Regions from separate parts of the Rhodococcus sp. 1R11 genome, predicted to be linked through region 2. Evidence: riboswitches for the same ligand, from Rfam matches in the RefSeq annotation. Region 2 holds a riboswitch; each other region holds the start of a gene.
What was found. Region 2 has a riboswitch for S-adenosylmethionine ahead of E4P29_RS03070 (aminotransferase class V-fold PLP-dependent enzyme). Riboswitches for the same ligand answer to the same signal wherever they lie in the genome.

Region 1 (7,561 bases), 130 kb from region 2:
CGCTCCCGCGATCGGAGAATTGGTCGCAGATCTGGTCGACGGATAATCGAGACAGGAAGCACATGAGCGCTACGTTCGATGTCAACATTCGCACTGGCGATACCGGTCCAGGACGCGTGCACTTCGTCGAGGTCGATCAGCACGATCGGCTGGCGACGCCCCTGCTGCAGGAACTGGCGATCGAATATTCGTCCCGGTACGGCCGTAGCCCCGGGGTCCAGTACGAGGAATTGACGTCGTATCCCGCCCGGGAGTTCGCACCGCCGGGCGGTGTGTTGTTGATTGCCTTGGCCGGTGGCGTTCCTGTCGCGGGAGGTGCATACCGGAAATACGACTCGGAAACCGCAGAGCTCAAGCGTATTTGGACGTCGAAACAGCACCGGGGCAGGGGATTCGGCAGACTGGTCGTGGCCGAGCTGGAACGCAGCGCACGTGATCGCGGATATCGCAGGGTCTACCTGACGACCGGCTGGAACCAGCCCGAGGCTGTTGCGCTGTACCTGGCAGCCGGCTACACCCCGCTGTACGACCGGAGTTTGCCCTCCGAAAGTGTCGGAGCGCATCCCTTCGAGAAGACTCTCGAATGAGCCCGGTTCAGTGATGCCCGCCTAGGCGCTGAGTGGGGTGCAGTATCGCCGAGCAACGGCTGTCAGCTCGACGTGTCGGCATTGTGTTCCAGGGCGGCACCGACCCAGAACTGCAGTGCCGGTTCGCTCGTCAGCGCTTCTGCATCGACGGTGATCCAACCTTCGCCCATCGACCGCCCCTTACCCATGACGGCATGGTGGGCCCAGTCGAGCTGGAGGTATTCGGATTCGCGCACCCCGTCCACACGAACCAGGAGAGCGCGACTTCCGGTGCCCACACACACACCACCATTTTGTCTCGCACCATGAACGCCAGACCGCCGAACATCTTCTGCTCACGCAGACTCTCCTGGTCCGAGAGGGCGTCGCGGATGCGGTCCGCAAGAAGCTCGTCGTACGCCATGCGCTCGTACTCCTCCTGTGATGGTCGTATCGATCGAACCCTTCCTGCGTGGTGAGCGCAACTGTGGGTGAACGCAATGGGGATTCCGGTGATACGAGTCCGTGCTGAGAGATCAGATCGCTGAGCCAGCTGTGCGACACCACGCTATGCGGCAAGTTACATTTGCAGCACAAGTGTGACGTTGTCGATTGTGCGTAACCACGACTCGCGGAGATGCAGGTGGCGGCGTTCAATATCCCCCAAGGCGGACGTGACGACCACAGCAGCGTTGCTTGCATCGGTGACGAAAGCCCGTTCTCGACGGTATTTCCGAACATGAGTGTCGAGCCGGTGTCCAATGTTGTGTGTTGACCCAGTGGGGATGATCGACATGAACGACTCGTGTGGCTTTGCACTGTCGTGCAGTTCGCCGAAGGACATGATCACCCGACTCCAGTTCGGTACCGCCGACCTGTGGCCCGAGAACGCGGCGCTTCCTGTCCGCTGGCGCTACATGGCCGATCTGGTGGACTCCGATCGAGGCGTTCTCGCCGAACTCGACGGTTCGGTGTCGACTCCGGTGTCGGATGCTCTCGCTGCGGCTGCGGAACTGTGCAGGCAATCGGCCGATGAGCCTGTGCCTGCCGGCGACTGGGCGCTCCTCGGACGTGCGTTGGCCTGGCTCGGCTCCGGCGGTTCCGATATCGATCGCGCACTGGTTGCCGTGGGAGAAGAGCTGACACTGATCGGTCTCGACGGTGCAGAACAGGACTTCTCTATCGCGACCTGGCTCTGCATGGACGTCCTCGTCCGATTCGCTACCGCCGGTGGAGCAATCGAGTACTGGGTCCTGCGCGTGAATGCCTCAGGGCTGAAAAAGTGTGAGTCGCAGAAGGATTCGGAGTCCTGCAGGAGTGGAGACGCCGGCCGTCCGAACGGTAGGTGTCGTTCCAGCCACGCTTCTCGAGTCTGTGGTCGGCGGGTTTTGCTACCCCGGTTGGCAACCGAGCCGACGCTCTCGTAGTATCGGAAACCGTAGGACCATCCAGAGCGACCGAGAGACCTGGCTCTATGACGTCGCAGCAACCCCCCGCTCGTCGGGTGAGGGTGCTACCGCCGGGACCGATGGAGGAATGCACGTGAACACCCGAGTTGCCGCAGGCTTCGTCAACGGTTGCCGCCGTCTTCATGTCGATCTGTGCCGCCTCAACGGTTCGACCTGTCGCAGCTGACATTTCGTCACAACTCGTACTTCACTCCTCACCTCATCATCTGCACGCACTCCTTCCTGGGCACCCCCAGCTCGGACGCAGGGCTGTGCGCGCGATCGACCAGATATCGGAGACACCTACGTGTCCACTCGTCCTGCATTCCTGGTGGCCGGCCTGATCGCCACTACAGCCACAGTCCTCGCCGGGTGCGCCGGTGGTGCCGCCACCACGGCCGCCGACGCCGGTCCGGCCCAGCCCGGCGGGACTCTGCGTTACGGCTTGTCCGGGGCCCCGACCTGCTCGGATCCCGCCCAGTCCGGCACCAACCAGACCATTTACGTCACCCGTCAGGTGGTCGATTCACTCACCGATCAGAACCCCGAAACCGGTGAGATCGAACCGTGGCTGGCCGAGCGGTGGGAGGTCGGTCCCGACGCGAAATCCTTCACATTCACGCTGAAGGACGGCGTCACCTTCAGTGACGGCACGGCGCTCGACGCGGCGGCGGTGAAGGCGAATTTCGACGCAATCGTCGGCCTGGGCGCAGCGAAGGCACCGTTGGCGGCGAGCTACCTGACCGGATACCAGGGCGCGACGGTGGTCGACCCCTCGACGGTGCGCATCGACTTCGCAGCACCGAATGCGCAGTTCCTGCAGGCGAGTTCGACCCCACAGCTCGGAATACAGGCGCTCGCTACCTCCGACCGATCGGCGGAATCGCGGTGCTTGGGAACCAACATCGGGTCCGGGCCCTTCACCTATGCCGACTACCAACAGGATCGATCGGTCTCGTTGGCCAAGCGGACCGGATACAACTGGGGTTCAGCGGTATTCGGTCACACCGGCGAGGCCTATCTCGATCGCATCGATTTCACCATCGTGCCCGAGTCGGGCGTCCGCACAGGAAGCTTGTCCTCCGATCAGCTGGACGCTGTCAGCGACGCATTGCCGCAGGACGCTCCGCAGATCGAAGCGACCGGCGGCCGAATTCTGACTACCTCGAACCCGGGAGTTCCGTTCGGCATTCAGCCCAACGTTACGCGCGGTGCGTTACAGGATCCCGTCGTGCGGGCCGCACTGGTACCTGCCATCAACCGGCAGGAGCTCGTCGACACCGTACTGGGGCCCGATTTCGAGCCGGCGACCAGCGCGTTGGCCAGTGCGACGCCGGGTTACACCGAACTAGCCGGAGTGACCTACGACCCGGACAATGCCAAGGCGTTGCTCGACGCGGCAGGGTGGATTCCCGGATCGGACGGAATCCGTGAAAAGGACGGGCAGAGACTGAGTTTCGAGGTCATGTACTCCGCCGTGTTCGCGGGGAACCAGGCGATCCTGGAGTTGACGCAGCAGCAGCTCCGTGCGGTCGGCGTCGACCTGCAGCTCGAGTTGGTGTCGACGTCCGAGGCGACAGCACGTCAGGGCACCAAGGACTACGACTCCACGTACTACAACAGCACCCGCGCCGACGGCGACATTCTGCGCACTACGTTCGCCGTGGACGGACGAAACCTGAACGCGCGCGGCCCGATTCCCGATCTGGATGCATCGCTGACCGATCAGCTCTCGACCACCGACGTAACAGCGCGCAACGACATCCTCGCCACCGCGCAGCAGCAGGTGCTCGACAACGGACTGTGGATCCCCACCATCGAACTGTCGCAGGCCGTCGGCGCGGCGTCGAAAGTGCAGGACCTGAAGTTCGAGGCCTCCGCTCGACTGCAGTTCTTCGATACCTGGCTGAGCGCATGATCCGGTACCTCGGGCAGCGCGTACTGCAGGCAGTGGCAGTGCTGTGGGCCGCGTTCACCATCTCGTTCGGCGTGCTGTTCCTGCTGCCGTCGGACCCGGTCAGTCTCGCTGTCGACTCGGCCGGTTCGGGCACACCGGTCGACGCGGCGGCCGTCGCAGAATTGCAGGCCCGCTACGGTTTGGACCAGCCGGTGTGGGTGCAGTACTGGCATTCGCTGACCGGGGCTGTGCAGGGCGACTTCGGATTGTCCATCGCCACCGGACAACCGGTGACGACGGCCATCCTCGGTGCCGTGCCGAGCACGCTCGGCCTCGCAGGCACCGCACTGGTATTGGCGGTCGTGTTCGGGTCGGCACTGGCGTACGCCGCGACGTACACCCGAACGCCGTGGCTGAAGAACCTACTGTTCGCACTCCCGCCGCTCGGGGTGGCAGTACCGACCTTCTGGGTGGGACTGCTGTTACTGCAACTGTTCTCGTTCCAGTTGAGGTGGTTCCCAGCCTTCGGTGACGCGGGAGCAGCTGCGCTGGTGTTGCCTGCGGTCACTCTGGCACTGCCGACCGGTGCGGTCATCGCTCAGGTGTTGGCCACCAGCATGTCGACTACCTGGAAGCAGCCGTTCGTCGATGTCGCTCGCGCCAAGGGCGTCTCGCGACTACGGGTGCAGACTCGGCACATAGCGCGGCTGTCGTCCATCCCGGCTTTCACGATCGCGGGTGTGTTGGTGGGGACGCTGCTCGCCGGATCGGTCGTCGTCGAGACGGTGTTCTCGCGGGCCGGAGTGGGACGGTTGACCCAGACCTCGGTATTGGCCCAGGACATTCCGGTGGTACAGGGCATCGTGGTGCTGACCTCGCTGGTGTTCGTTCTGGTGAACCTGGCCGTGGATCTGCTCTATCCGCTGATCGACCCGCGCATCGTGCGCGAGTACAAGCCTGCGCGCGCAGTCGCGGAACCGGAGAAAGCCCATGTCTGACATCTTGATACGTGATCTCCGGATTCAGGCGGAGGCGTCGCCCAAGGCAGAGCCGGTGCCGTCGACAGCTCGGCGTCGCCGGGTTGTGCAGGACGTCCTGAAGCACGTGTGGCTTGCCTTGTCCGCGCTCGTGCTGCTGCTCGCGCTGGGATTCGCACTCTTCCCATCCGTGTTCGCGAGCGGAGACCCGTTGGTAGGCGTGCCTGCCGACAAGCTCCAGGCCCCCAGTGCGGCACATTGGTTCGGCACCGACAACATCGGCCGTGACGTCTTCACCCGCGTGGTCCACGGATCCGGTCTGTCGTTGACTGCGACACTGCTCGCGGTCGGCATCGCACTGGTCGTCGGATCGCTCATCGGCCTGATCTCCGGGGCAGTCGGGGGCTTCGTCGACGCCGTGCTGATGCGCATCGTCGATGTGCTGCTGTCGATTCCGACGCTGTTGCTGTCGCTGGCCCTGGTCACAGCGCTCGGCTTCGGAACCGTCAACGTCGCTATCGCCGTGGGGGTCACCCTCATCGCCAACTTCGCCCGGGTCATGCGGTCGGAGGTGTTGCGTGTGCGTCGGTCGCTGTATGTCGAGGCGGCGTACGCCTCGGGTGTTCGATGGTTCGACGTCTTCCGCCGACACATCCTCCGCAACTCGTACGGTCCCGTGATTGCCCTCGCAGCAGTCGAATTCGGTATGGCGGTGCTCGCGGTTTCGGCGTTGAGCTTCCTGGGATTCGGCGCTGTTCCGCCGACACCGGAGTGGGGATCGCTGATCTCCGAGGGTCGGAACTTTCTGGCCACCGCGTGGTGGATGACCACCCTGCCGGGGCTGGTGATCGTGGCAGTCGTCCTGTCCGCGCACCGTCTCGGGCACGCACTCGAAAGGCGATCGGAATGAGCCCCATCCTCGAAGTCGACAACCTCTCGGTCGGCTACGGCACGACGACGGTCGTGCGCGGAATTTCGTTCACCGTCGAACGCGGCGAGGTGCTTGCCGTCGTAGGCGAATCCGGTTCGGGAAAATCCACCACCGCACACGCGGTCATCGGCTTGCTGGCCGGCAACGGTCGGATCCACAGCGGTTCGGTGACCTTCGACGGCCGGCGCCTGGACACCGCGTCGGACAAGACACTGAATCGGTTGCGCGGTCGGCATATCGGGCTGGTCCCGCAGGATCCGACCACCTCACTGAACCCCGTCGTACGCGTCGGAGATCAGGTGGCCGAGGTGCTCCGTGTGCACGGGCTGGCAGACCGGCGTACCGCGAAGCTCGAGGCGATACGCATTCTCACCGAGGCGGGCCTCGACAATCCCGAGGTGCGGGCACGTCAGTACCCGCAGGACTTGTCCGGTGGACAGCGGCAGCGGGTACTGATCGGTATCGCTCTCGCCTGCCGTCCCGAACTGGTGATCGCCGACGAACCGACCAGTGCCCTGGACGTCACCGTGCAACGACGCATCCTCGACCATCTGGATGCCCGCATTGCCGAGACGGGCGCCGCGGTTCTGCTGATCACGCACGATCTGGGCGTTGCGGCCGATCGCGCCGACCGACTGGTCGTCATGAGTGGTGGTGAGATCGTCGAAACCGGTCCGACTGCAGAGGTGCTGGCGAACCCCACCCACCCCTACACACAGAAGCTGCTCGCGGCCGCGCCGTCTCTGAACTCGACGCTCCGTCCGGCCAGGACCGTGGCGGGTGATCCGATTCTGTCCGTCTCGTCGGTGTCGAAGCGTTTCGCCATCGGACGAGGCGTTCACCTGGATGCGGTGCGAGACGCCACGATCACGGTCGAGCGGGGTCGAACCGTCTCTGTCGTCGGCGAATCCGGTTCGGGGAAGTCCACCCTAGCGCGTATCGCGATCGGTCTGGAAACACCCTCCGCGGGCACGGTCACGTTCGACGGAATCGACGTCACCGGACTTCGTGGCGCGGCGAGGCGGGAACTGCGGCGTCGAGTCCAGATCGTCTACCAGAACCCGTACGCATCATTGAACCCCAAGTTGCGCGTAGGCGAGATCGTGCGAGAACCGCTGGACGCGTTCAAGGTCGGGACGTCCCGAGACCGCTCGGCGCGGGCCGCGGAACTGCTCGACCAAGTGGCTCTGAGCAGTGACCACCTGGCGCGACGCCCGGCCGAGTTGTCCGGCGGTCAGCGTCAACGCGTCGCAATCGCTCGGGCACTGGCGTTGGCACCGGAGGTGGTGGTGCTCGACGAGCCCGTATCGGCCCTGGACGTCTCGGTGCAAGCGCAAATTCTCTCGCTGCTCGGCGACCTGCAATCCGAGTTCGGTCTGAGCTATCTGTTCATCTCGCACGACCTGGCCGTGGTGCGCCAGATCAGCGACACCGTGGCTGTGATGCAGTCGGGTGTGATCGTCGAATACGGCAGCACCGCTTCGATATTCGACAACCCCCAGCAGGAATACACCCGCGAGTTGCTCGCGGCCATCCCAGGAACAGCGACACAGAGAGTGGGTACCGGTGTCTGACAAGCTTTTCGTCACCGCAATCGAACCGAGGGGAACCGGCGCACATCCACAGGCATGGCGGCGACAGGATTCTCGCGCCGAGGAAGTGTTCACCGCGGCATTCTGGATCGATCAGCTCCGCGCGGCCGACCTGGCCGGGATCGATCTGGTATTCCTCGCAGACTCCTT
Region 2 (7,561 bases):
TGCCCGTAGTGCCGTCGACGGCGACAGCGAGAACCGATTCGAGGTCGCGTCCGACGCCCGCTGGACGCACGTCAAACTGTCCATCTATCCGGACGGCGGAGTCGCTCGGCTGCGAGTACTGGGCCGCGGCGTCCCGGACCCGAAGTTCCTGGCCGTCGGGCCCGTCGACCTGGCCGCGCTCGAGAACGGCGCATACGTCTCGGCCTGCTCCAACATGTTCTACAGCTCCCCGAACAACCTTCTGTTCCCCGGCCCGCCGCGCTCGATGGGCGAAGGCTGGGAGACCTCGCGTCGCCGCAACGACGCCAACGACTGGGTGCAGGTCCAGCTCGCCGGCACCGGCCGTATCCGGCTGGCCGAGCTGGACACCAGTTGCTTCTTGGGCAACGCCCCCGGCGCGGCGTCCCTGCAGGGTCGGCTGGGCGACGGCGACTGGGTCGAACTGCTGCCGCGAACGACACTGCAGCCCGACACTCGGCATCGCTTCGTTCTCGATCACGACGCCCCGGTGTCGGAGGTCCGAATGGACATCTTCCCCGACGGCGGGATGGCGCGATTGAGACTGTTCGGTGATCTCGCGGGAGTGGAGCCTGCGGAATGACCCAAGGAGGCGGGAGTGGAGCCTGCGGAATGACCCAGTTGGGCAAGCTCTCTGCGTAAACGGTCGTGTGGCAATAGGGTTGGGACATGTCCCGGCTACTTCATCCGAATGCAGCCCACGTTGCCGACACCCTGATTTCTCGTGGTCATCACGGGGTGGTGGTGAACAGTCCCGAGGGCACCCACACCGCCGCCGATGCCGCAGCTGCGTTGGGCGTCGAGGTAGGTGCGATCGTGAAGTCGATGGTGTTCCTGCTCGACGACGAGCCGGTGTTGCTCCTGGTGTCCGGGGCTCACAATGTTCATCTCGAGCACACCGGTGAGCGTCTCGGCGGCACGCTCGCCCGCGCCGATCTGCGCACCGCCAAGCACGCCACCGGTCAGCCGATCGGCGGAATCGCTCCGGTGGGCCATCCGACGAACTTGGATACGTTCGTCGATCAGGACCTGGCTGCCCACCCTGAATTGTGGGCCGCGGCCGGGCACATCGACACGATCTTCCGCTCCTCGTACACCGAGTTGCTGCGCATCACCGCAGGTCTGGCGATCGACGTCACCTGAGCTCGAACGACCTACGAGGCGAGGGTCGGGGCAATTCGGGGTGCGCCGAGGACCGCGTCGACGACGTCGGTGTCGAGGCGGGTGCCGCGCGATTCGAGGAGCGGCAACACTCCCGCGACCAGGAACGTCGCCTGCCGCTCGATCTCGCCGTGTACCTGCAGCGTCACGCCGTCCGCGACGTCGGCCGCGGTGACGTCGGAGATCAAACTCGCCAGTCCCGACGGGGTACCGACGTAGCGGATGGACGACGGGCCTGCCGGCGCGTCGAGTGCGGCGAATTCCCGACGGGCCGTCCTGGCGTCGGCAGCGATGTAGATCTCGAGATCGAGGAAGACCGCGAGATTGTCGGCCGATTCACCGCGGTCGACGGATTCTGCGTGCAACCGGGCGCGTTGTTGCTGAGCTTCCCGCAGGTCCGAGGCAACGATTCTGATGGTGTTCACCTCGGGCCCGGCGGTCAGCTCGGTCCAGACGTCATCGGATTCGATGGCTACGCGGGTGTGATTGTGCGACATGAGTGGTGGTCCTGATTCGTCGGTCGGGATGCGCATGCGGTCGGAGCGGAGCCGAACTCGAACACGACCCGGACGCAGTGCGGCACAGATCGACATACCTGTTGCACCAGTGGCGATTGCCACGAAAGACGACACTCACGGTCATGACGCCATGCTAACTGTCTGTGGGGCTGCACGGGGACCCAACCCCGGCGGCCCCGTCGACCAGCGCGGGGAACGGCCGAGGGTCCGGTACGGGGTTCCACCACCCGGCTTCTTCGGCGTAATTCCATGTCGGACCGGACTCGACGAACGCCGCCAACGCGTCGACGAGTCGGTCCACGTCGGCCGAGGAACTGCCGAGACCGATACTGGCACGCACGGCGCCGTCGGCATGACCGAGCCGGCGCAGCAGCGGGTGGGCGCAGAACTTTCCGTCGCGCACTCCGATGCCGTGTTCGGCCGACAGGTACGCCGCCACTTCACCGGGATCGTGGCCGGCGACGGTGAAGGTGACGATGCCGACGACGTCGGGCGCGTCGGCCCATACCTGCAGCAGTTCGACACCGTTCAGTGCGACCAGCCCGTCCCGCAATCGACTCGACAATTCCCGCTCGTGTGTCGTCGCGGCATCCTCGTCGAACGAGGCGATGGCCTCGCATGCCGCCGCCAGCGCGGCGACCCCGAGCACGTTGGGCGTTCCTGCCTCGTGACGCTGCGGTGCGGGAGCCCAGTCGGTGTGCTCGATCGTGACACTGCGCACGGCACCGCCGCCGGCCAGGTGGGGCTCGCCCGCGTCGAGCCAATCACGGCTTCCCACAAGCACACCCGCGCCGAACGGGGCGTAGAGCTTGTGTCCGGAGAACGCCAGATAGTCCACGCCGAGTGCGGCGATGTCCACTCGGCGGTGCGGAACGAGCTGGGCGCCGTCGACGACGATCCGGGCACCGTGCCGATGCGCGAGATCGGCCAGTTGCTCGATGGGGAGCACTTCGCCGGTGACGTTCGATGCACCCGTGATGGCCAGTAGCGCAGCGGGTTTCGCAGCCAGTTCGGCGTCGAGCCGGGCGAGCGTCTCGGCCAGCGTCGATGCTGCCACCACCACTCGGCGATTGCGCCACGGAAGGAGGTTGGCGTGGTGTTCGATGTCGAGCACCACGGTCTCCCCCGGCACGCACGCGGCCAGCAGATTGAGCGAATCGGTGGTGTTACGCGTGAATACGACCACTGAATTCGCTTGTGCACCAACGAACTCGGCCACGGTCTCGCGCGCCTTCTCGTACGCCGCGGTGCACACCCGAGACGCGTAGCCGGCCCCGCGGTGCACGCTCGAGTAGAACGGGAGCAACTCCGCGATCCGATCGGTCACCGCGGACAGCGCCGGCGCGCTGGCCGCGTAATCGAAGTTGGCGTAGGTGCACGTGCCGCCGTGAACCAGCGGAACCTGCAACTCCGTGCCGGAAACAGGGGCAAAAGGAGCACAGGGACGGGAAAGTACAGACGTCATGACAGATCAAGCCCTCACGTTCGAGGGACCCGCAACGGAAGATATTCGTGAACGAGTCCGCGCTTGCCGCACCGATTGTTCGGCGTCAGCCTGGTCGTCACCCGGAGCACCCCACCGCGAAGGAGGGTTGCCGACCAGCAAGCCGGGGCTTGATGCTGGTACTCGTGACCGTGGACAAGACACTGGCAAACCCACCATGGCTTTGTCAAGCCGGAGCTCACTCCGACACAGCAGTAGGATCTCCGCGGTAGGAAGGCGCGCTCGTTCACCTGCTGGCAAACAGAACGTGAGATAACCAACGGCGCTGCTGCTCCCCCAGCACCACGAGAGTCATTTGCCAACGAACGAGAAGGACACCCGGTTGCCTGTGCACCAAGAGAACGATCTGCCGGGTTCGAGCACGGATATCGCACCTGCTCCGGCCGCGTTTCTCCGCTCGCCCCTTGCCCCGCCGGCCCGCACACTGATCGACGTTCTGCGTGAGACCGCCGATCGCTTTCCGGACGCACCCGCGATCGACGACGGCACGGTGTCGGTCAGCTACGCCGAATTGCTCGACGACATCGCCGAGGGTGCCCAGTGGCTCGCCGACGCCGGTGTCCGGCGCGGCGACCGCGTCGGCATCAGGATGCCGTCGGGATCCTTCTCGCTGTATGTCGCAATTCTGTCGATCCTCGACGTCGGGGCTGCGTACGTGCCCGTCGACGCCGACGATCCGGAAGAGCGCGCCGAACTGGTCTTCGGCGAGGCTCAGGTGACGGCCATCGTCACTGCGGGCGGTATCGCTGCCGGCACCGCGCCGAAACAGGACCTGCCCGAACTGGGTGCCGGTACTCCGGTCCCCGAGCTGCCCACACCCGAGGACGACGCGTGGGTGATCTTCACCTCGGGTTCGACCGGAACCCCCAAAGGTGTTGCGGTCAGCCACCGTAACGCCGCGGCGTTCGTCGACGCCGAGGCCCGGATGTTCCTGCAGAAGGATCCGCTGGGACCAGGCGACCGAGTGCTCGCCGGCCTGTCGGTCGCGTTCGACGCCTCCTGCGAGGAGATGTGGCTGGCGTGGCGGCACGGTGCCTGCCTGGTGCCCGCCCCGCGCTCCCTGGTGCGATCCGGCTTCGACCTCGGTCCGTGGCTCGTCTCCCGAGACATCAGCGTCGTCTCGACGGTGCCGACGCTGGCGTCACTGTGGCCCGCGGTGGCACTGGAAGCGGTGCGGCTGTTGATCTTCGGCGGCGAAGCATGCCCACCTGAGCTGGCCGAGCGGCTCGCCGTCGAAGGCCGGGAAGTCTGGAACACCTACGGCCCCACCGAGGCGACGGTCGTCGCGTGCGCGGCCATCATGGACGGTAAAGGCCCGGTCCGCATCGGATTGCCGCTGGACGGGTGGGATCTGGCGGTCGTCGACGCCTCGGGCACTCCGGTGGCGGTCGGCGAAGTAGGCGAGCTCGTCATCGGCGGCGTGGGCCTCGCCCGGTATCTCGATCCGGCCAAGGACGCCGAGAAGTACGCGCCCATGCCCTCTCTCGGGTGGGACCGGGCGTATCGCAGCGGCGATCTGGTGAAGCTCGAGCTCGAGGGACTGTTGTTCCAGGGCCGGGCCGACGACCAGGTCAAGCTCGGTGGGCGACGCATAGAGCTGGGCGAGATAGACAATGCGCTGCAAGCACTTCCGGGCGTCGGCGGTGCGGCCGCGGCAGTCCGCAAGACCGCTGCGGGCAACTCGGTTCTGGTGGGATATCTCGCCAGTACCAATCCCGACTTCGACCTGGAGGCCGCGCGCGCCTTGCTGGCCGAGCAGTTGCCGTCGGCGCTCGTACCGCGGCTCGCGCTGGTCGACGAGATGCCCACACGTACCTCGGGCAAGGTCGACCGTAATGCGTTGCCGTGGCCGCTGCCCGGCATGGCGGGCGCATCGGCGCTCGGAGGTACCGCGGGGTGGGTGGCCGAGTTGTGGACCAACATCCTCGGCGCTCAGGTCAACGACGAGAACGCCGACTTCTTCGCCAACGGCGGCGGTTCGCTGTCTGCCGCGCAACTGGTGACGGCATTGCGCGAGCGGTTCCCCGAGATCACCGTCGCGCAGCTCTACGATCACCCGCGGTTGGGTTCTCTGGCACAGTATCTGGACGACCTGAAGCCTGTCGTGGAGGCAATCCCCCGCGATGTGGCACCGACGTCCCGTACCGCGCAGTGGGCCCAGATTCTGGCGACCGTTCCGTTGACGACGCTGACCGGGTTGCAGTGGGTCACCTGGCTCGGCCTGCTGTTCAACGTCATGGCGTGGTTCGACGACGTGCCGTGGGCTCCGACGCTGTCGTGGTGGTGGATTCTTCTCGCGTTCGTCCTGTTCATCACCCCGGTCGGGCGCATGGCCATCTCGGTGATCGGCTCGCGGATACTGCTGGCGGGGTTGAAACCGGGCGCATATCGACGCGGCGGCAGCATGCACATAAGGCTTTGGGCGGCAACGAGATTGACCGATGCCAGTGGCGCGTCCAACCTCTCGGGTGCACCGTGGATGGTCTATTACGCGCGCGCCCTCGGCTCGAAGATCGGCAAGGGCGTCGACCTGCACACCCTGCCGCCCGTCACCGGCATGCTCGAGCTGGGCGACGGCTGCTCCATCGAGCCCGAGGTGGATCTGTCCGGGCACTGGATCGACGGCGATCTCGTCTACATCGGCGGCATCGAGATCGGTGCGGGTGCCACTGTCGGCGCACGCTCCACGCTGCTGCCCGGAACCAAGGTCGGCAAGAACGCGGTCGTCACCGCCGGCTCCGCCGTCGTCGGACGGGTGAAGGCCGGGCAGATGTGGTCCGGTTCGCCTGCGCAGAAGGTCGGCAAGGCCGATCATCCGTGGCCGGCGGAGACCCCACCGCGCGCCACCAAGTGGGTGTTCGCCTACGGCGTGGCGTCGTTGTTCCTCTCCGGCATGGCCCTGTTCTCCATCGGCGTCAGCCTGGTGTTGATGGGCTGGTGGATTCACACTGCAGACTCCGTGCTGGGGGCCTTCGAGCGCGGCTTGGTGATGTTGCCCGTCGCAACGATGGTGTCGCTGGCGGTGTTCGCCATGATCACCGTCGTCGCGGTGCGGTTGCTCAGCATCGGACTCGTCGGCGGATACCACCCGGTGCGCAGCCGTATCGGCTGGCAGGTGTGGGCCACCGAACGCCTGATGGATTCGGCGCGCACGTTCCTGTTCCCGCTCTACGCGTCGCTGCTGACCCCGCATTGGCTCCGGTTGCTGGGCGCGAAGATCGGCAAGGACGTCGAGGCGTCGACAGTGCTGATGATTCCCAAATTCACCACCGTCGCCGACGGTGCGTTCCTCGCCGACGACACCATGGTCGCGAGCTACGAACTCGGCGGCGGCTGGATGCACCTGGGCGACGCCAAGGTGGGCAAACGGGCGTTCCTGGGAAACTCAGGAATGACCGGGCCGGGGCGGACCGTCCCGAAGAACGGTCTCGTTGCGGTGCTGTCGGCAACCCCGGACAAGGCCAAGTCGGGCTCGTCGTGGCTCGGTAGCCCTCCGGTTCGGTTGCGCCGTGCCGCAGGCAGCGCCGACTCGTCACGGACGTTCGATCCGCCTCGTAAGTTGAAGATCGCGCGCGCACTCGTCGAGACGTGCCGACTGATTCCTGTCGTCGTGACATTCGGCATCGGGCTCGGAGTGTTGTTCGGACTGACCGCCGTCGCCGACACCGTCGGCTATTGGTTGGCAGCCTTGGTCAGCGGCCTCGTGCTGCTCGTCGCCGGCTTCGTGGCTGCGGCTGTGTCGGCGGCCGCGAAGTGGCTGTGGGTCGGCCGGATCGGCAAGACCGACCATCCGCTGTGGAGCTCGTTCGTGTGGCGCAACGAGGTGGCCGACACGTTCGTCGAGACCGTCGCTGCGCCATGGTTCGCCCGCGCTGCCGAGGGCACCGCGGTGCTCAACATGTGGCTGCGATGGCTCGGGGCGGACATCGGCCGCGGCGTGTGGTGTGAGACGTACTGGCTCCCCGAAGCCGACCTCGTGACGTTGGCCGACGGCGCGACGGTGAACCGAGGGTGCGTTGTGCAGACGCACCTGTTCCATGATCGGATCATGTCCATGGACACCGTCGATCTCGGCAGAGGCGCAACCCTGGGACCGCACTGTGTCGCTTTGCCTGCATCGGGTATAGGTGATGGTGCGACGGTGGGGCCTGCCTCCCTGGTGATGCGCGGCGATACGGTTCCCGCGCATACTCGTTGGCAGGGCAATCCGATCGCGCCGTGGGCCAAGGGTGATCCCTTTCCGCGGATTCGCGACGACCGAAGCGAGGGGTGATCTACCGTGCCGGACAGGCTCGTGGCACCGGTGTTCGACGTCGACGCCAACGACAACCCACTCGATACCTACCTTCCGCAGAACGGC
Region 3 (7,561 bases), on a different contig from region 2:
GACGGCGGCCGGTGCCGTGTAGCCGAGACCTGCGGCGATCACCGCACCGCCCACCGCGGCTCCGATGGCATTGGCCAGGTTGAACGCCGCGTGGTTGAGTGACGCGGCGAGAGTCTGCGCGTCCTCCGCCACGTCCATCAGACGGGTCTGAAGTCCGGGGACGACGGACGAGCCGGACGCACCGATCAAGAACACCAGAAGCAGCGCGGTCACCGGGTTGTGAGCCGCGACGACGAAGACGGCCAGGGACACTGCGGTCGCGGCCAGCCCGATGAAGGTGCCCTTGAGCTTGTACTTGTCGGCCAACCAACCGCCCGCGTAGTTGCCGGCAACCATGCCGAGGCCGTAGATCATCAATGCCACCGGAACCAGTGCACGGGCAAGGCCTGCGACGTCGGTCAGTGTCGACGCGATGTACGTGTACACCGCGAACATGCCGCCGAATCCGACGATGCCGACGAACAGGGTCATCCAGACCTGGCCACGGCGGAGGGCACCGAGCTCGGTGATCGGGCTGGTGGTCGGCATGGCGTCGAGTCGCGGCATCCACAGGACCAGCGCACTGACGGTGAGCAACCCGATCACGGCGACGAGCGCGAATGCGCTTCGCCACCCGAGGGCCTGGCCGATCCAGGTCGCCACCGGTACACCGACGACGTTCGCCACCGATAGACCCATCATCACCATCGCGACGGCTTTGGCTCGTTTGCCCGGCTCAGCGAGGTGCGCTGCCACCAGTGCGGCAACGCCGAAATACGCGCCGTGCGGCAGACCGGCCACGAACCGGGAGGCCACCAACTCGTTGAAGCTCGGCGCGAAGACCGTCCCGAGATTGCCGAGCGTGAACGCCACCATCAGCGCCAGCAACAACATGCGCCGAGGAACACGCGCCGCAAGAGCAGCGATTGTCGGCGCACCGACGACGACGCCGAGTGCGTAGGCAGAGATCATGTGACCGGCCGACGGCTCCGAGATTCCCATCGTCGTCGCGATGTCCGGAAGCAGGCCCATCGACGCGAATTCGGTGGTGCCGATGCCGAAGCCGCCGATGGACAGGGCCAGCATGGCGAGCCTGCGGCGGGTCGAGTGCGGTCGATGGCCGACACTCAAGCCACTCGACACCTTGCCGCGCACGGCGCTGACGTTTCTGGCGAGAGCGGAATCGGTGACAGTCACAGCAGAACAACCTTCGTAAGCAATCGGATTACAGAGCGGGCCAGGGGCTGGTGGATCGACGACGCGGTAAATCGACGACCTGGTTGATCGATTCAGCACAGCCCGACCGGACGGCATAACGCTCGTCGACTCCATTGTCTTCCCCGAGGCGGCTCGTTTTCGAGTCGTCGGGCGGTGATTGTCCTCACCAGAGCATCTGCTTGAGGGTCGCGAGCGCCCTCGTTCCCCCGGGACACCCGTACCCGCTAAGATTCCTGCCAGGTCATGAGTGCCAGCATCGAGCCCCGGCTTGCTGGCCGGCAACCCTCCAACCGCGGTGGGGTGCCCCGGGTGAACGACCAGGCCGATGCGACACATCCGTGTCGTATCGACAAGCGCGGGTCCGCTCCGAAGCGGACCCACTGATCTTCGGTCCTGACGGGCCGAGGCATGTCAGGAGGTTCTCATGTGTTGCTGTACCGATACGCCCCGTAACGCTCGAGTTCTCGAGCTTCATTCGACAAAAAACACGTCTGAGAAAACGGAGTATCACCAGCCATGACCGATTCGACCCCCGACGTCGTCGACTCCACCGGAACACCGACCGAGGATCCGTTCACCGATCCCTCGGCCGACTGGAGCTTCGAGACCAAGCAGATCCACTCGGGTCAGACCCCGGACGGCGCCACCAACGCGCGTGCGCTGCCGATCTACCAGACCACCTCGTACACCTTCGACAACACCGACCACGCGGCCGCACTGTTCGGCCTGGCCGAACCCGGCAACATCTACACCCGCATCATCAACCCCACGCAGGACGTCGTCGAGCAGCGCATCGCCGCACTCGAAGGGGGCGTCGCGGCGCTACTGCTCGCGTCGGGACAGGCCGCAGAAACGTTCGCCATTCTCAATCTCGCAGAGGCGGGCGATCACATCGTCTCGAGCCCGCGGCTCTACGGCGGCACCTACAACCTTTTCCACTACACGCTTCCCAAGCTGGGGATCACCGTCTCGTTCGTCGACGATCCTGACGATCTCGAGCAGTGGCGTGCGGCCATCACACCGTCGACCAAAGCGTTCTACGGTGAGACGATTTCCAACCCGAAGAACGACGTTCTCGATATCCCCGGCATTTCGGCAATCGCCCACGAGAACGGTATTCCGCTGATCGTCGACAACACGGTCGCGACGCCGTACCTGCTGCAACCGCTGAAACACGGTGCCGACATCGTCGTGCACTCGGCGACGAAGTACCTCGGCGGTCACGGCACGGCGATCGCGGGCGTCATCGTCGACGGCGGAACGTTCGACTGGACGCAGGGCCGTCACCCCAACTTCACCACCCCGGATCCGAGTTACCACGGCGTCGTCTTCGCCGACCTCGGCGCTCCGGCCTTCGCCCTGAAGGCGCGGGTGCAGTTGTTGCGCGACATCGGGGCTGCAGTGTCACCCTTCAACGCATTCCTCATCAGCCAGGGTCTCGAGACGTTGAGTCTCCGAATCGAGCGGCACGTGGCGAACGCACAGAAAGTGGCCGCCTACCTGGCCGGTCGCGACGATGTCGTCTCGATCAACTACGCCGGACTCGAATCCTCGCCGTGGTACGAGCGTGGGCAGCAGCTGCTACCGAAGGGGCAGGGCGCGATCATCGCGTTCGAGCTGCAAGGAGGAGTGGACGCGGGCAAGAAGTTCGTCAACGCTCTCACTCTGCACAGTCATGTGGCTAACATCGGAGACGTGCGTTCTCTCGTCATCCATCCCGCATCCACCACGCATTCGCAGTTGACCCCGGAAGAGCAGTTGGCCTCCGGCGTCACTCCCGGCCTGGTGCGTCTGGCCGTCGGTATCGAGGGAATCGACGACATCATCGCCGATCTCGAGGTCGGCTTCCGCGCGGCGGCGTCTTGAGTCACAGCTTCAGCACAGGCGTTCGTCCGGAGGCGGTTCTTCCGTCTCCGGACGGGCGGTTGGGAACCATCGACATCGGTGGTCTCGATCTCGAGAACGGTTCTCACATTCCGCACGTGACCGTGGCGGTGCAGCGTTGGGGCGAGATGGCGGCCGATCGCAGCAACGTCGTGCTCGTCGAACATGCGTTGACCGGTGATTCCCACGTTTCGGGACCGCCGGATGCCGACCACGTACTGCCCGGTTGGTGGAACGGGATGGTCGGACCGGGCAGCCCCATCGACACCGACGAATGGTGTGTCGTCGCGACCAACGTGCTCGGCGGCTGCGGAGGTACCACCGGGCCGAGCAGCATCTCCCCCGACGGCACCCCGTACGGTTCTCGCTTCCCGGAAATTTCGATTCGCGATCAGGTGGCGGCGGAGGTCGCGGTGGCCGACGTTCTGGGTATCGATCGGTTCGCCGCCGTCGTGGGCGGGTCGATGGGTGGCATGCGCACCCTCGAATGGATTGTGGGACATCCGGATCGGGTGGGTGCCGCGCTGGTGCTCGCCGTCGGTGCCCGCGCGACAGCGGACCAGATCGGAACGCAAACCACCCAGATCGCTGCGATCAAGGCCGATCCGGGTTGGCTCGGCGGCAACTACCACGACACCGGCACCGCCCCGACCGCCGGACTCGGGATCGCTCGACGCATCGCGCATCTGACATACCGAACCGAGAGCGAACTCGACATTCGGTTCGGAAACTCTCCGCAGAACGACGAGGATCCGTGGGCCGGCGGCAGGTACTCCGCGCAGAGCTACCTCGAGCATCAGGCCGCCAAACTGGTCAATCGATTCGACGCGGCAACGTACGTCCTTCTGAGCGAAGCGATGAACCGACACGACGTGGGCCGAGGACGCGGCGGCGTCGCCGAAGCCCTTGCGTCCGTGCCGGTTCCGACCATCGTCGGCGGCGTCGATTCCGATCGCCTCTACCCGCTCCGACTGCAGAAGGAAATTGCGCGTGAGCTCCCCCAGTGCCGGGGGCTCGACGTGATCCAGTCGCGAGACGGCCACGACGGGTTTCTCACCGAAGCCGATTCGGTGGCGAAGCTGCTCGCCGAGACGATGGAGCTCGCCCGCCTCGGACGGCGTTGACCCGAGTCGATCGGTCTACGTCAGTCCGTCCCCAAGGGATCGATCGACAGCGACAGAAAGACGATGGCACCGCCGACGCCTCCCAGCGCCAACACGTCGAAGCCCCTGCTGCGCACCCTCAGGCTGCCGACGCGTGACTCGGGCAGGCACAGTCGCAGCAACGCTGCCACCACCGCTGCACACCCGAAGATGAACGAGCCGCGCCGCCAGCGGTCGGCGAGAACCAGGACCAGCGCGGCGAGGACGATGATCGACACCACGACCATCGGTAGATTCCGAGCGAGCGCCGCTCGGAAGCCCGGCACGTGATCGCCTCGCGCATCCTGTGCGTCGTTCACCTCGGCTCGCTCAACTCTGGGCCGCAGTGCGTTCGGCTCGCTCCACGACATTGGACAGCAGAAACGCTCGCGTCAACGGCCCGACTCCACCGGGGTTGGGCGACAGGAAACCGGCCACCTCGGCGACGTCGTCCGCGACGTCTCCGCGCAATCCGTCCTCGGTGCGGGTGACCCCGACGTCGAGCACAGCCGCCCCGGGCTTGACCATGTCTGCGGTGATCAAACCGGGAACCCCGGCGGCCGCGATGACGATGTCGGCGCGGGAGACCTCTGCGCCTAGGTCACGAGTTCCGGTGTGGCACAACGTGACCGTCGCGTTCTCCGAACGGCGGGTCAGCAGCAGTCCGATCGGCCGCCCCACCGTCACACCGCGGCCGATGACCACAGCGCGCGCCCCGTCGAGTGCGACGTCGTAGCGCCGCAGCAGGTGGACGATGCCCCGCGGGGTGCACGGCAATGCGGCGTCCTTGCCCAGCACCAAGCGTCCGAGGTTGATCGGGTGCAGACCGTCGGCATCCTTGTCGGGATCGATGCGCTCGAGCGCGGCGTTCTCGTCCAGATGCTTGGGCAACGGAAGCTGCACGATGTACCCGGTGCACTCGGGGTTGGCGTTGAGCTCGTCGATGACCGCTTCGAGATCGGACTGGGTGATATCGGCGGGAAGATCGCGTCGAATGGAAGTGATGCCCACCTTCGCGCAGTCGTTGTGCTTGCCCCGCACGTACGCGGCCGAACCAGGATCATCTCCGACGAGCACCGTGGCCAAACCGGGAGTGATGCCCTGCTCACGCAGACGTGCCACACGGGCGGTGAGGTCGACGAAAATCTCGTCACGAGTCGCTTTGCCATCGAGGATCGTTGCAGTCACCGGGCCATTGTTTCAGGTTCCGCCCGCCCGTCGGCGCGCCGGGCCGATCACCGCGGTCAGCTCTCGACGATCAGACCCTGCGCAGCCGCGAAGGCCACCGCTTGCATCAGTTCGATCTTTGCCCCGCGCACCCCTGCCCCGACCCACAGGGACGCGTCCACGACGGCTCCGCGCAGGTCCGACTCCTCCATTTTGGCACCGACGGTTCGTGCTCCCGCGAGGTCGACGGACCGCAGCACTGCCTTGCGAAGATCGGTCGCGGTCAGGTTCGCTTCCCGCATCCGACATCCGGTCAGATCGACGCCGCGCAGGTCGGCATTACCCAACGAGGCCAACGTGAAATCGACCTCGTCGTAGGTGGCGGGACGCATGCGGGTGTCCACGAATACCGAACCCATCAACGTGCAGTGACGGAAGACGCTGTGCTGCAGGTTCGTTCGAGTGAACGTACACGAACGAAAGGCCGAGTTGGTGTGCACCGAATCCGTGAGGTCGGTACCGGTGAAGTCGCATTCGGTGAAGACGACCGAGTCGGTTCGCACATTGCTCATATCCGCGTCACGGAAGGTGCACCGGACGAACTGTCTGCCAGACCACTCCCGCCCGTCGAGTCGAGAATCCGAAAAATCTTCACCGATGGTCTGCTCGTCGTCCACCTGCCCCATACTTCCCGGGCTCGTGGTGGCAGAGTGAACCGGGTGTTTCGACTTATGTTCTTCGAGCCCCGGATTCCGCAGAACACCGGCAATGCAATTCGTCTCGTCGCCGGCACCGGATGCGAACTGCATCTCGTAGGCCCCCTCGGGTTCGACATGTCCGAACCCAAGCTCAAACGCGCGGGCCTGGACTACCACGACCTCGCATCGGTCACCGTGCACCAGGACCTGCCGTCGGCGTGGTCCGCGCTGGCCCCGAAACGGGTCTTCGCCTTCACCGCGCACGCAACACGCTCGTACGCCGACGTCGCCTACCAACCCGGTGACGTCCTACTGTTCGGACCCGAACCCACAGGACTCCCCGACGACGTCTTGACCGACCCACATGTGACCGATCAGCTGCGCATCCCGATGATCCCCGGACGACGATCACTCAACCTGGCGAACGCCGCAGCAGTGACGATGTACGAGGCCTGGCGCCAACACGGCTATCAGGGCAGCGTCTGAGCGGTTTGCGTTCGATTGCGCTCGAAGCCATAGCTTTTCCGTTCATGACACAACCGCTCGAACAACGGCATTGGCTCATCACCGGAGCATCCTCCGGACTGGGCCGGGCGCTCACCGTCGCCGCCGTGAAGGCAGGCGACACCGTCGTCGCAGCGAAGGCAGGCGACACCGTCGTCGCAGCGATGCGGCGACCCGAACGTCTCGACGACTTGGTTGCCGAGCACCCGGGTTCCCTACTGACCATCGCCTTCGACGTCAGAAACACCGAATCCGCGCCGACCGTCGTCGAGGCCGCGATTGCCCGTTTCGGACGCGTCGACGTACTGGTGAACAACGGAGGAGTCGGGCAGATCGGCGCTGCGGAGGAGATAGACGACACGCGACTGCGTGACATGCTCGAACAACACGTGGTCGGGCCTGCTGCTCTGACCCGCTCAGTCCTGCCTCACATGCGAGAACGCAGCGCGGGAACCATCGTGCAGGTCAGCAGCCAGGGAGGCCGAGTCTCGTTCCCGGGTGCCGGCTCGTACTCTGCAGGCAAGTTTGCGCTCGAAGGCTGGTCGGAAGCCCTCGCCGGCGAGGTAGCTCCGTTCGGCATTCGAGTTCTCGTCGTCGAACCGAGTCGGTTCAGGACCGGGTTCAACAATGCCGATGTACTCGAGATCGCCGACCCCATCGATGCCTACACCGCGCTGCTGGGCGCGCTCAGAGTCGACATGCTCGACGTCGACGGACGGCAAGAAGGCGATCCGGTCCGCGCCGCGCACATCATTCGCCGACTGGTCGACGCCGAGTCCGCTCCCCTGCGCATCCCACTGGGTCGAGAAGCGGTTCGACGGCTACGCGAGTCGTACCGTCGGGAGCTCGACTCCTTGAACGCCCATGCCGAATTGTCCGCAAGCGCGGATTTCCCCGGTGTGCCCGAATCCGTCCGCCCGGTATGACCGCCCAGGTCGGACTATCTTCCCTCTCATGTCGATGAACGAA
Region 4 (7,561 bases), 120 kb from region 2:
CTACGCCAACCGCGATTACGGCACCGAGCACCGCAAGATGCATCGCATCACGCTGAAGGGCGACATCCCAGTCGGGCCCACTCGCTGAAGGACCCAGTCGCTGACGCACCCAGTCACTGAAGGACCCAGCTGAACGCAGACCCGTCGGATCGAGGAAGATTGCCTACATGGCGTCGTGGAGTGAACGTAGGCAGCAGTGGGTCGACAGTCGTGAGGAAGCGCGCAACAACGCATCCCAGGCGGCTACCGACTCCGGTGAGCAGCGTCCGCCCACCGCGTGGCCGTTCATCATCGCTGCGGGCGTCGTCGTCGTGCTGCTCGTCGGCATTTTCGCGGCGTCCAAGTTCGCCCCCGCGGAGGACAACGTGACGCAGGCGCAGTTGCTCACCGACGCCGTCGACGGTTTCCTCGAAGCACAGAACAACGGTGACGCGGATCTGCTGCGTGCGAACACGTGTGCCGAACAGGTCGAGCGCCTGATCCCCGGCGACGACGCCCAGTACCGCATCGACCGCGCAGGCGACGTGGAACGCAACGGCGAGACGTCGATCGACGGAGTGCCCACGGGGTACGAGGTCAACGGCGACCGCGGTGTGGTCACGGTACCGCTGAAGGAAGAGAAATCCGGAGCGCAGACCGACGACGAATGGAAGTTCGTCCGGGTGAACGACACCTGGTTGGTGTGCAATGTGTGATTCGGGCACGTGTGATGTCGTAACAGCAAGTGACGGAAGGCTGATCCAGTGACCTACGCAGGTGACATAACCCCGCAGGCGGCGTGGGAGTTGTTGCAGAGCAACCCCGATGCCGTTCTCGTCGACGTCCGCACCCATGCCGAGTGGCGGTACGTCGGCGTACCCGACACCTCCGGCATCGATCGCCCGACCCACCTGATCGAGTGGGTGAGCTACCCCGACGGCGCTCGCAACACCGACTTCGTCGACGAGCTGAAAGCCGCAGGCGTGGACGGCGATCGGCCGGTGGTGTTCCTGTGCCGCTCCGGTCAGCGATCGATCGGTGCGGCCGAGGCCGCCACGGCTGCGGGAATCGGCCCGTCCTACAACGTGCTCGACGGTTTCGAAGGTGCCACCGATGCCGATGGCCACCGCGGTGCCGTGGGGTGGCGTGCGGTCGGGTTGCCCTGGAGGCAGTCGTGACGAACATTCCCAGGGGCGGGGGTTTTCAGAAGCCGCTACCCGACGGTGTGGGTCAGGGAACGCTGGGAGTTCGCGGCGGTCTGATGCGATCGGGCTTCGACGAGAACGCCGAAGCGCTGTATCTCACTTCGGGTTTCGTCTACGAGAGTGCCGGTGCCGCCGAGCAGGCGTTCACCGGTGACATCGATCATTTCGTGTACTCGCGCTACGGCAACCCGACGGTCAAGATGTTCGAGGAGCGGTTGCGGCTGATCGAGGGTGCCGAGGCGTGCTTCGGCACGTCGAGTGGCATGTCGGCAGTATTCACCGCGCTCGGCGCATTGTTGAAGGCCGGTGACCGATTGGTCGCTGCGCGTAGCCTTTTCGGTTCCTGCTTCGTGGTGTGCAACGAGATCCTGCCGCGCTGGGGTGTCGAGACCGTCTTCGTCGACGGTGAGGACCTCGAGCAGTGGGAGCAGGCATTGTCGGTGCCGACGACCGCGGTGTTCTTCGAGACTCCGTCCAATCCGATGCAGTCGCTCGTCGATGTCAGGCGGGTGTCCGAGATGGCGCACGCCGCCGGTGCAACGGTGGTGTTGGACAACGTGTTCGCGACGCCTCTGCTGCAGCGCAGCCTCGAACTCGGTGCCGACGTGGTGGTGTATTCCGGCACCAAGCACATCGACGGTCAGGGCCGGGTGCTCGGCGGCGCGATCCTGGGATCGAAGGAGTACATCGACGGGCCGGTGCAGACGTTGATGCGGCACACGGGACCGGCCCTGAGCCCGTTCAACGCCTGGACGTTGCTCAAAGGGCTCGAGACGATGCCGGTGCGCGTGCGGCATTCGGTGAACTCCGCACTGCAGATCGCCGAGTTCCTCGAAGGGCATTCGGCGGTGCGGTGGGTCAAATACCCGTTCCTGCCATCGCATCCACAGTACGAGCTGGCGACGTCGCAGATGTCGGGCGGCGGCACGGTCGTCACGTTCGAGCTCGATGCCCCCGGCGGCGCAGGCAAGCAGCGTGCTTTCGAGTTGCTCGACGGCCTGAAGATCGTGGACATCTCGAACAACCTCGGCGATTCCAAGACGCTCATCACCCACCCGGCCACCACCACGCACCGCGCGATGGGCCCGGAAGGTCGTGCTGCAGTGGGTATCACCGATGGCGTCGTGCGGATTTCCATCGGTCTCGAGGACACTGAGGACCTGATCGGGGATCTGGACCAGGCGCTCTAGGCGGCTTGGGCAGCGCGGTTCGTCAGTGCTCGAATGCGCTGAGCACGGTACGGAATTTCGCTGTGGTCTCGTCCAGTTCGGCGTCGGGGTCCGATTCGGCGACGATGCCGCCGCCGGCTGTGGCGGTACCGGACAGGCCGTCGGCGGTGAGTTCGATGCACCGGATCGCGACCATCCATTCACCGTCCCCGCTGCCGTCGGTCCATCCGAGCGCACCGGCATAGAAGCCGCGTGATCCCTCGATCTCGGTGATCGCTCGCATGGCGGCGGCGCGGGGAACACCGGCGACGGCAGCGGTGGGATGCAGCGCCAATGCGAGGTCGAGGGCCGACGTCGACGGGTCGGCCAACGTACCGACGATCGGCGTGGACAGGTGCCACAGCTGCGGAGTGCTGCTCAGCTGAGGTGTCGCGGGTACGTCCAGTGTCTCGCAGAACGGCGCCAGTGCTGCCTTGATCTCGTCGACGACGAAGCGATGCTCGGCCTGGTCTTTCGCGCTGGCCGCCAGTGCCGCCGAGATACGCGCGTCCTCGTCGGGGTCGGTGGAGCGCGCGGCCGTCCCGGCGAAGGGATGGCAGCTGACGACGTTCCCGCGTTTGCGCACCAGCAGTTCGGGGCTTGCGCCGACGAGATGTCTGCCGGGCTCGTCTGTGGGCGAGAGGTCTGCGAAAAAGCCGTTTCCCATCGGATCGCGAGTCACCAACGCGCTCAACACCGCTGACGGATCGATGGGTGACTCGGCGGCCAGTTCGATCGCCCGTGCCAGCACGATCTTCTCGGCAACACCGGCTTCCAACCGCCGCACGACCTCACGGACACGTTCGACGTGGACGTCCGGCTCGGGGATCTGACGTACGACGGTGACGGTCGGTAGCGGCGGCTGAGCATCCGGTACCGCCCACGCACCGGCGCGGCGGTAGAACTCCACCGGCTCGATCAGCGCGGTCGCGTCGGCCATGTCGAAAGGCAGTACCCCGAGGACGTTTCGGCCTTGCTGTACCGCCGCGACTGCGTCGGCGACATCCGGAAAATGTTGCTGCACTCCCAAGCCGACGACGTGATGATCCTGCCGAGACAGAACGAATCGGAGCTTCATCAGAACGGGTTCTGTGTGCGGCCCACCAAGTCTGCGACGGAATCGAGCACTTTCGTCGGACGGTACGGGTACTGCTCGACGGACTGCACGGTCGAAATGCCGGTCAACACCAGAATGGTCTGCAATCCGGCTTCCAGACCGGACAGCACGTCGGTGTCCATCCGGTCGCCGATCATCAGCGTGTTCTCGGAGTGCCCGCCGATGGCGCGCAGAGCCGAACGCATCATCAACGCGTTGGGCTTGCCCACGTAGTACGGCTCCTTGCCCGTCGCCTTGGTGATGAGTGCGGCGACAGAACCGGTCGCGGGCAGCGAACCCTCGCGCGACGGACCGGTCGCGTCGGGGTTGGTGGCGATGAAGCGCGAACCCTTCTCGACGAGACGAATGGCGGTGGTGATGGCCTCGAACGAGTACGTCCTGGTCTCGCCGAGCACCACGTAGTCGGGGCTGGAGTCGGTCAGGGTGTAGCCGATGTCGTGCAGGGCGGTCGTCAGACCGGACTCGCCGACGACGTAGGCGCTGCCGCCGGGCCGCTGATTTCCGAGGAAGGTGGCGGTGGCCAGGGCGGAGGTCCAGATCGACTTCTCCGGAATGTCCAAGCCGGTGAATGCGAGACGTGCGCGCAGGTCACGTGGGGTGCGGATCGAATTGTTCGTCAACACGATGAACGGGATCTCGTTGGCCTGCAGCTCGGCGAGGAACGTGTCGGCACCGGGGATCAGGTGATCCTCGTGGACGAGAACTCCGTCCATGTCCATCAGATACGTCCACGGCAGGGGCTTCTCGATATCGGTCACCCCTCCATTGTGGACCATCCGGCGAGCTGCGGACCATCTTCTGGTCGCGGCCTAACTCGCCCGCCGCTCGTGGTCGCGTCGCGAGTTGGCCCGATGAACCAGCCGTTCGCGGGCCGTCATGCCGCCCCACACCCCGAACGGTTCGTTGGCTGCCAACGCGAATCGCTTGCAGGCGTCGAGCACCCCGCAGCCGGCGCACACCTGCTTGGCGCGATCCTCGCGTTGGCGACGCGCCGTTCGCCCCTCACCCGAGGGGGAGAAGAAGATCTCCGAGTCCTGACCCCGGCACAGTGCGTCGAGCTGCCAGTCCCAGGATTCGGCGGTGGACGAGGAAATCCTGCGTTCGATCATGGCGATTGCGGTGTTCTTCGACGCGGCAGAGTTGTTCGGCATCGTGGCGACCCAGTCCTTTCGTCGACGCTGTCGCTAGGAACCCTTGCCGTGTCGAAGGCGCGAGGCAATGGTTGAAATCAGGGTGATTCGAGACCGCGGTTCAGGACACGTCGGGGGTGTACCGATAGAGGGCGTTCACTCGGTCGTCCAGCATGAACAGTGGAAGGATCACAGCCTGGATCGCGGCGACCGCAGCAGGGAGATAGTCGCCCGCGACGACACACACGAGACTGCCGAGACCGAACAGAACAAGCGTCATACGGGGAAGCAGCCACGTCGGCTTCCGTTCAGTTCGCCTGAGCCCGTGGACAATCGCGGCCGCGACCGCCACGAGAGTGGTGGAGTTCGTCGACCCTCTACAGAAGCAACCCAGTGGCGGTTGCTGCGGTGGCAAGGGTTGAAATCATCGTGATTGTAACCGAATATGCACGTGCACTTGACTTTTCGGTAGATTGTTCTGTACGTTCCTGTCACCATCCAGAGCGACCGAGAGACCTTGGCTCGATGACGTCGCAGCAACCCCGCCCTACGGCGTGTGGGTGCTACCGCCAGGACCGATGGAGGCACGACCGATGAACATCTGTATCTGTACGCACGCTTGACCGATCGGCGTACTCACAGCACGAAATCTTCGAAAGGCAACCCAGCGATGATCGCTGCCCATCCGACCCGGCGGTTCCGGTGACTCAACTCGACTCTCGACCCGTTGCGGATACGACGGACGACATTCCCGACGAACAACTCGTCGTTGCCCGCACGTGGCACCCGTGGCGCTGGGTGATCGCAGTCGCCACTCTGATCGTGGTCGGTCAGTTCCTGCACGGCTTCGTCACCAACCCCGGATGGGATTGGGGCACCTTCGCGCAGTACTTCACTGCGGCATCGGTGATGTCGGCGCTGTGGTTGACCATCCAGCTCACCTTCTGGGGCACGCTGATCGGCTTCGCCATCGGTATCGGCCTGGCGGTAGCGCGGCTGTCCGACAATCCTGTGCTGCAGGTTATCTCCTGGTTCTACATCTGGGCCTTCCGTTCCATCCCGTTGATCGTGCAGCTTCTGTTCTGGTTCAATATTGCGTATCTGTACCGGACTCTGTCGTTGGGCATTCCGTTCGGTCCCAGCTTCTTTCGATTCGACGTCAACAACGTCATCAGTGGATCGACGGCAGCCATCATCGGGCTGGCCCTGCACCAAGCGGCCTACTCGGCCGAGATCGTTCGGGCCGGCATCATCTCGGTGGACCAGGGGCAACTCGAAGCAGCAGCAGCGCTGGGTATTCCGAAGAGACGGGAGTTCTTCAAGATCGTTCTGCCGCAGGCGATGCGAGGGATTCTCCCCAACGCGGCCAACGAGGTGATCTCTCTGTTCAAAGGCACGTCGATCGTGTCGGTCATGGCCATCGCCGAATTGTTCTACCAGGTGCAGGTCATATACGGACGCAACGGACGCGTGGTTCCGCTGCTCATGGTCGCGACCGTCTGGTACATCATTCTGACGTCGGTCCTCTCGATCGTGCAGTTCTACGTCGAGCGGCACTACGCCAAGGGCGCGGTACGTAACATTCCGCTGACGCCGATCCAGCAGATTCGCCACAAGCTCGCCAACGTCACCTTCGCGCCGAGAGGGGCGACCCGATGACCACTCTCGATGCCTCCACGTCCACTGCCGCAACGAGATACGCGGTCGAGGTGCGTGGCGTCCACAAGTCCTACGGCGGGCTCGACGTGCTCAAAGGCATCGACCTCGTGGTACGTCCCGGTGAGGTGACCGCGATAATCGGCCCCTCGGGTTCGGGAAAATCGACCTTGCTGCGCGCTCTGAACCATCTGGAGAAGGTGGATCAGGGCACCGTCCGGGTCGACGGTGAGCTGGTGGGATACCGGCGCAAAGGCAACAAACTGCACGAACTCAGCAACAGGGAAATTCTGCGGCAGCGTTCCCAGATCGGTTTCGTGTTCCAGAACTTCAACCTCTTCCCGCACCTGACGGTGCTCGAGAACGTCATCGAGGCACCGATCTCGGCGCAGAAGCGCACGCGTTCCGACGTCGAACCCGAGGCGCTGGCTCTCCTCGAACGAGTCGGAGTGCACGCGAAAGCACATGATTATCCGCGACGACTCTCCGGGGGACAACAGCAGCGGGTCGCCATCGCGCGGGCACTTGCCCTGCGTCCCAAAGTCATTCTGTTCGACGAGCCCACGTCAGCACTCGATCCCGAATTGGTGGGAGAGGTTCTCGAGGTCATCCGCGGCCTTGCCCGTGAGGGCGCGACGTTGGTGATCGTCACCCACGAGGTGGGCTTCGCCCGCGAGATCGCGGACACCGTCGTCTTCATGGACGGCGGCGTCATCGTCGAACAAGGTTCTCCGACCGAGCTTCTCGATTCACCTCGGGAGGAACGCACCAAGTCGTTCCTCGCTCACGTTCTCTAACTCCCACACACCTTCACCTGCACCCACGAACGGGGAAAATCATGTCCGGATCATCTCGTCGGCTCGCGGTGGCCGCGTCCGCATTCGCTGTCCTCGCACTCACTGCGACAGCATGCAGCGAGCCCACTGCAGAATCTCAGGTCGTCACCGAGGACGGCGGATCGTTCGATCTTTCACCCGAGCAGGCCGACCGCGTTCGCGCCCAGAAGGTCGACGAGATCGCAGCCGAAGTGCCGCAAGCGATTCGCGATCGAGGCACCCTGATCGTCACCGGGGCGGGCGGTACCGCGCCACCGCTGCGTTTCTACGCGACCGACGACACCACGATCGTGGGGTCCGAGGTGGACTTCTCGTACCTGATCGCCGACATTCTCGGTCTCGACGTCGACCTTCAGGTCGCAGATTGGTCGCAGAACTTCGTGAAGATCGACTCCGGTGAGAACGACGTGTTCATCTCCAATGTCACCGT

Region 1: it holds a riboswitch for S-adenosylmethionine, as region 2 does, so the genes downstream of both, E4P29_RS02420 (ABC transporter substrate-binding protein) here and E4P29_RS03070 (aminotransferase class V-fold PLP-dependent enzyme) in region 2, are expected to answer to the same signal.
Region 3: it holds a riboswitch for S-adenosylmethionine, as region 2 does, so the genes downstream of both, E4P29_RS21005 (bifunctional o-acetylhomoserine/o-acetylserine sulfhydrylase) here and E4P29_RS03070 (aminotransferase class V-fold PLP-dependent enzyme) in region 2, are expected to answer to the same signal.
Region 4: it holds a riboswitch for S-adenosylmethionine, as region 2 does, so the genes downstream of both, E4P29_RS02455 (amino acid ABC transporter permease) here and E4P29_RS03070 (aminotransferase class V-fold PLP-dependent enzyme) in region 2, are expected to answer to the same signal.

What each region holds. Positions count from the first base shown of each region.
Region 1 covers NZ_SPNG01000001.1:482,463-490,023, reverse strand. Annotated here, with positions in the region: gene E4P29_RS02440 (FAD-dependent oxidoreductase) at 1-46, shown strand, start outside; gene E4P29_RS02435 (GNAT family N-acetyltransferase) at 63-587, shown strand; gene E4P29_RS26230 (hypothetical protein) at 650-865, opposite strand; gene E4P29_RS02425 (hypothetical protein) at 1,361-1,993, shown strand; SAM riboswitch class I at 2,008-2,101, shown strand; gene E4P29_RS02420 (ABC transporter substrate-binding protein) at 2,322-3,932, shown strand; gene E4P29_RS02415 (ABC transporter permease) at 3,929-4,909, shown strand; gene E4P29_RS02410 (ABC transporter permease) at 4,902-5,798, shown strand; gene E4P29_RS02405 (ABC transporter ATP-binding protein) at 5,795-7,393, shown strand; gene E4P29_RS02400 (LLM class flavin-dependent oxidoreductase) at 7,386-7,561, shown strand, end outside.
Region 2 covers NZ_SPNG01000001.1:608,225-615,785, forward strand. Annotated here, with positions in the region: gene alc (allantoicase) at 1-601, shown strand, start outside; gene E4P29_RS03060 (YbaK/EbsC family protein) at 688-1,161, shown strand; gene E4P29_RS03065 (hypothetical protein) at 1,173-1,676, opposite strand; gene E4P29_RS03070 (aminotransferase class V-fold PLP-dependent enzyme) at 1,831-3,162, opposite strand; SAM riboswitch class IV at 3,217-3,332, opposite strand; gene E4P29_RS03075 (Pls/PosA family non-ribosomal peptide synthetase) at 3,530-7,474, shown strand; gene E4P29_RS03080 (M1 family metallopeptidase) at 7,481-7,561, shown strand, end outside.
Region 3 covers NZ_SPNG01000013.1:69,373-76,933, reverse strand. Annotated here, with positions in the region: gene E4P29_RS21010 (MFS transporter) at 1-1,065, opposite strand, end outside; SAM riboswitch class IV at 1,437-1,559, shown strand; gene E4P29_RS21005 (bifunctional o-acetylhomoserine/o-acetylserine sulfhydrylase) at 1,714-3,063, shown strand; gene E4P29_RS21000 (homoserine O-acetyltransferase) at 3,060-4,205, shown strand; gene E4P29_RS20995 (DUF3017 domain-containing protein) at 4,226-4,471, opposite strand; gene E4P29_RS20990 (bifunctional methylenetetrahydrofolate dehydrogenase/methenyltetrahydrofolate cyclohydrolase) at 4,554-5,411, opposite strand; gene E4P29_RS20985 (pentapeptide repeat-containing protein) at 5,468-6,076, opposite strand; gene E4P29_RS20980 (tRNA (cytidine(34)-2'-O)-methyltransferase) at 6,110-6,574, shown strand; gene E4P29_RS20975 (SDR family NAD(P)-dependent oxidoreductase) at 6,619-7,518, shown strand; gene E4P29_RS20970 (MerR family transcriptional regulator) at 7,547-7,561, shown strand, end outside.
Region 4 covers NZ_SPNG01000001.1:491,561-499,121, reverse strand. Annotated here, with positions in the region: gene E4P29_RS02490 (TauD/TfdA family dioxygenase) at 1-88, shown strand, start outside; gene E4P29_RS02485 (hypothetical protein) at 168-695, shown strand; gene E4P29_RS02480 (rhodanese-like domain-containing protein) at 744-1,157, shown strand; gene E4P29_RS02475 (O-succinylhomoserine sulfhydrylase) at 1,154-2,374, shown strand; gene E4P29_RS02470 (isochorismate synthase) at 2,397-3,470, opposite strand; gene E4P29_RS02465 (HAD-IIA family hydrolase) at 3,470-4,285, opposite strand; gene E4P29_RS02460 (WhiB family transcriptional regulator) at 4,319-4,618, opposite strand; gene E4P29_RS25835 (hypothetical protein) at 4,761-4,919, opposite strand; SAM riboswitch class I at 5,131-5,224, shown strand; gene E4P29_RS02455 (amino acid ABC transporter permease) at 5,387-6,298, shown strand; gene E4P29_RS02450 (amino acid ABC transporter ATP-binding protein) at 6,295-7,092, shown strand; gene E4P29_RS02445 (ABC transporter substrate-binding protein) at 7,134-7,561, shown strand, end outside.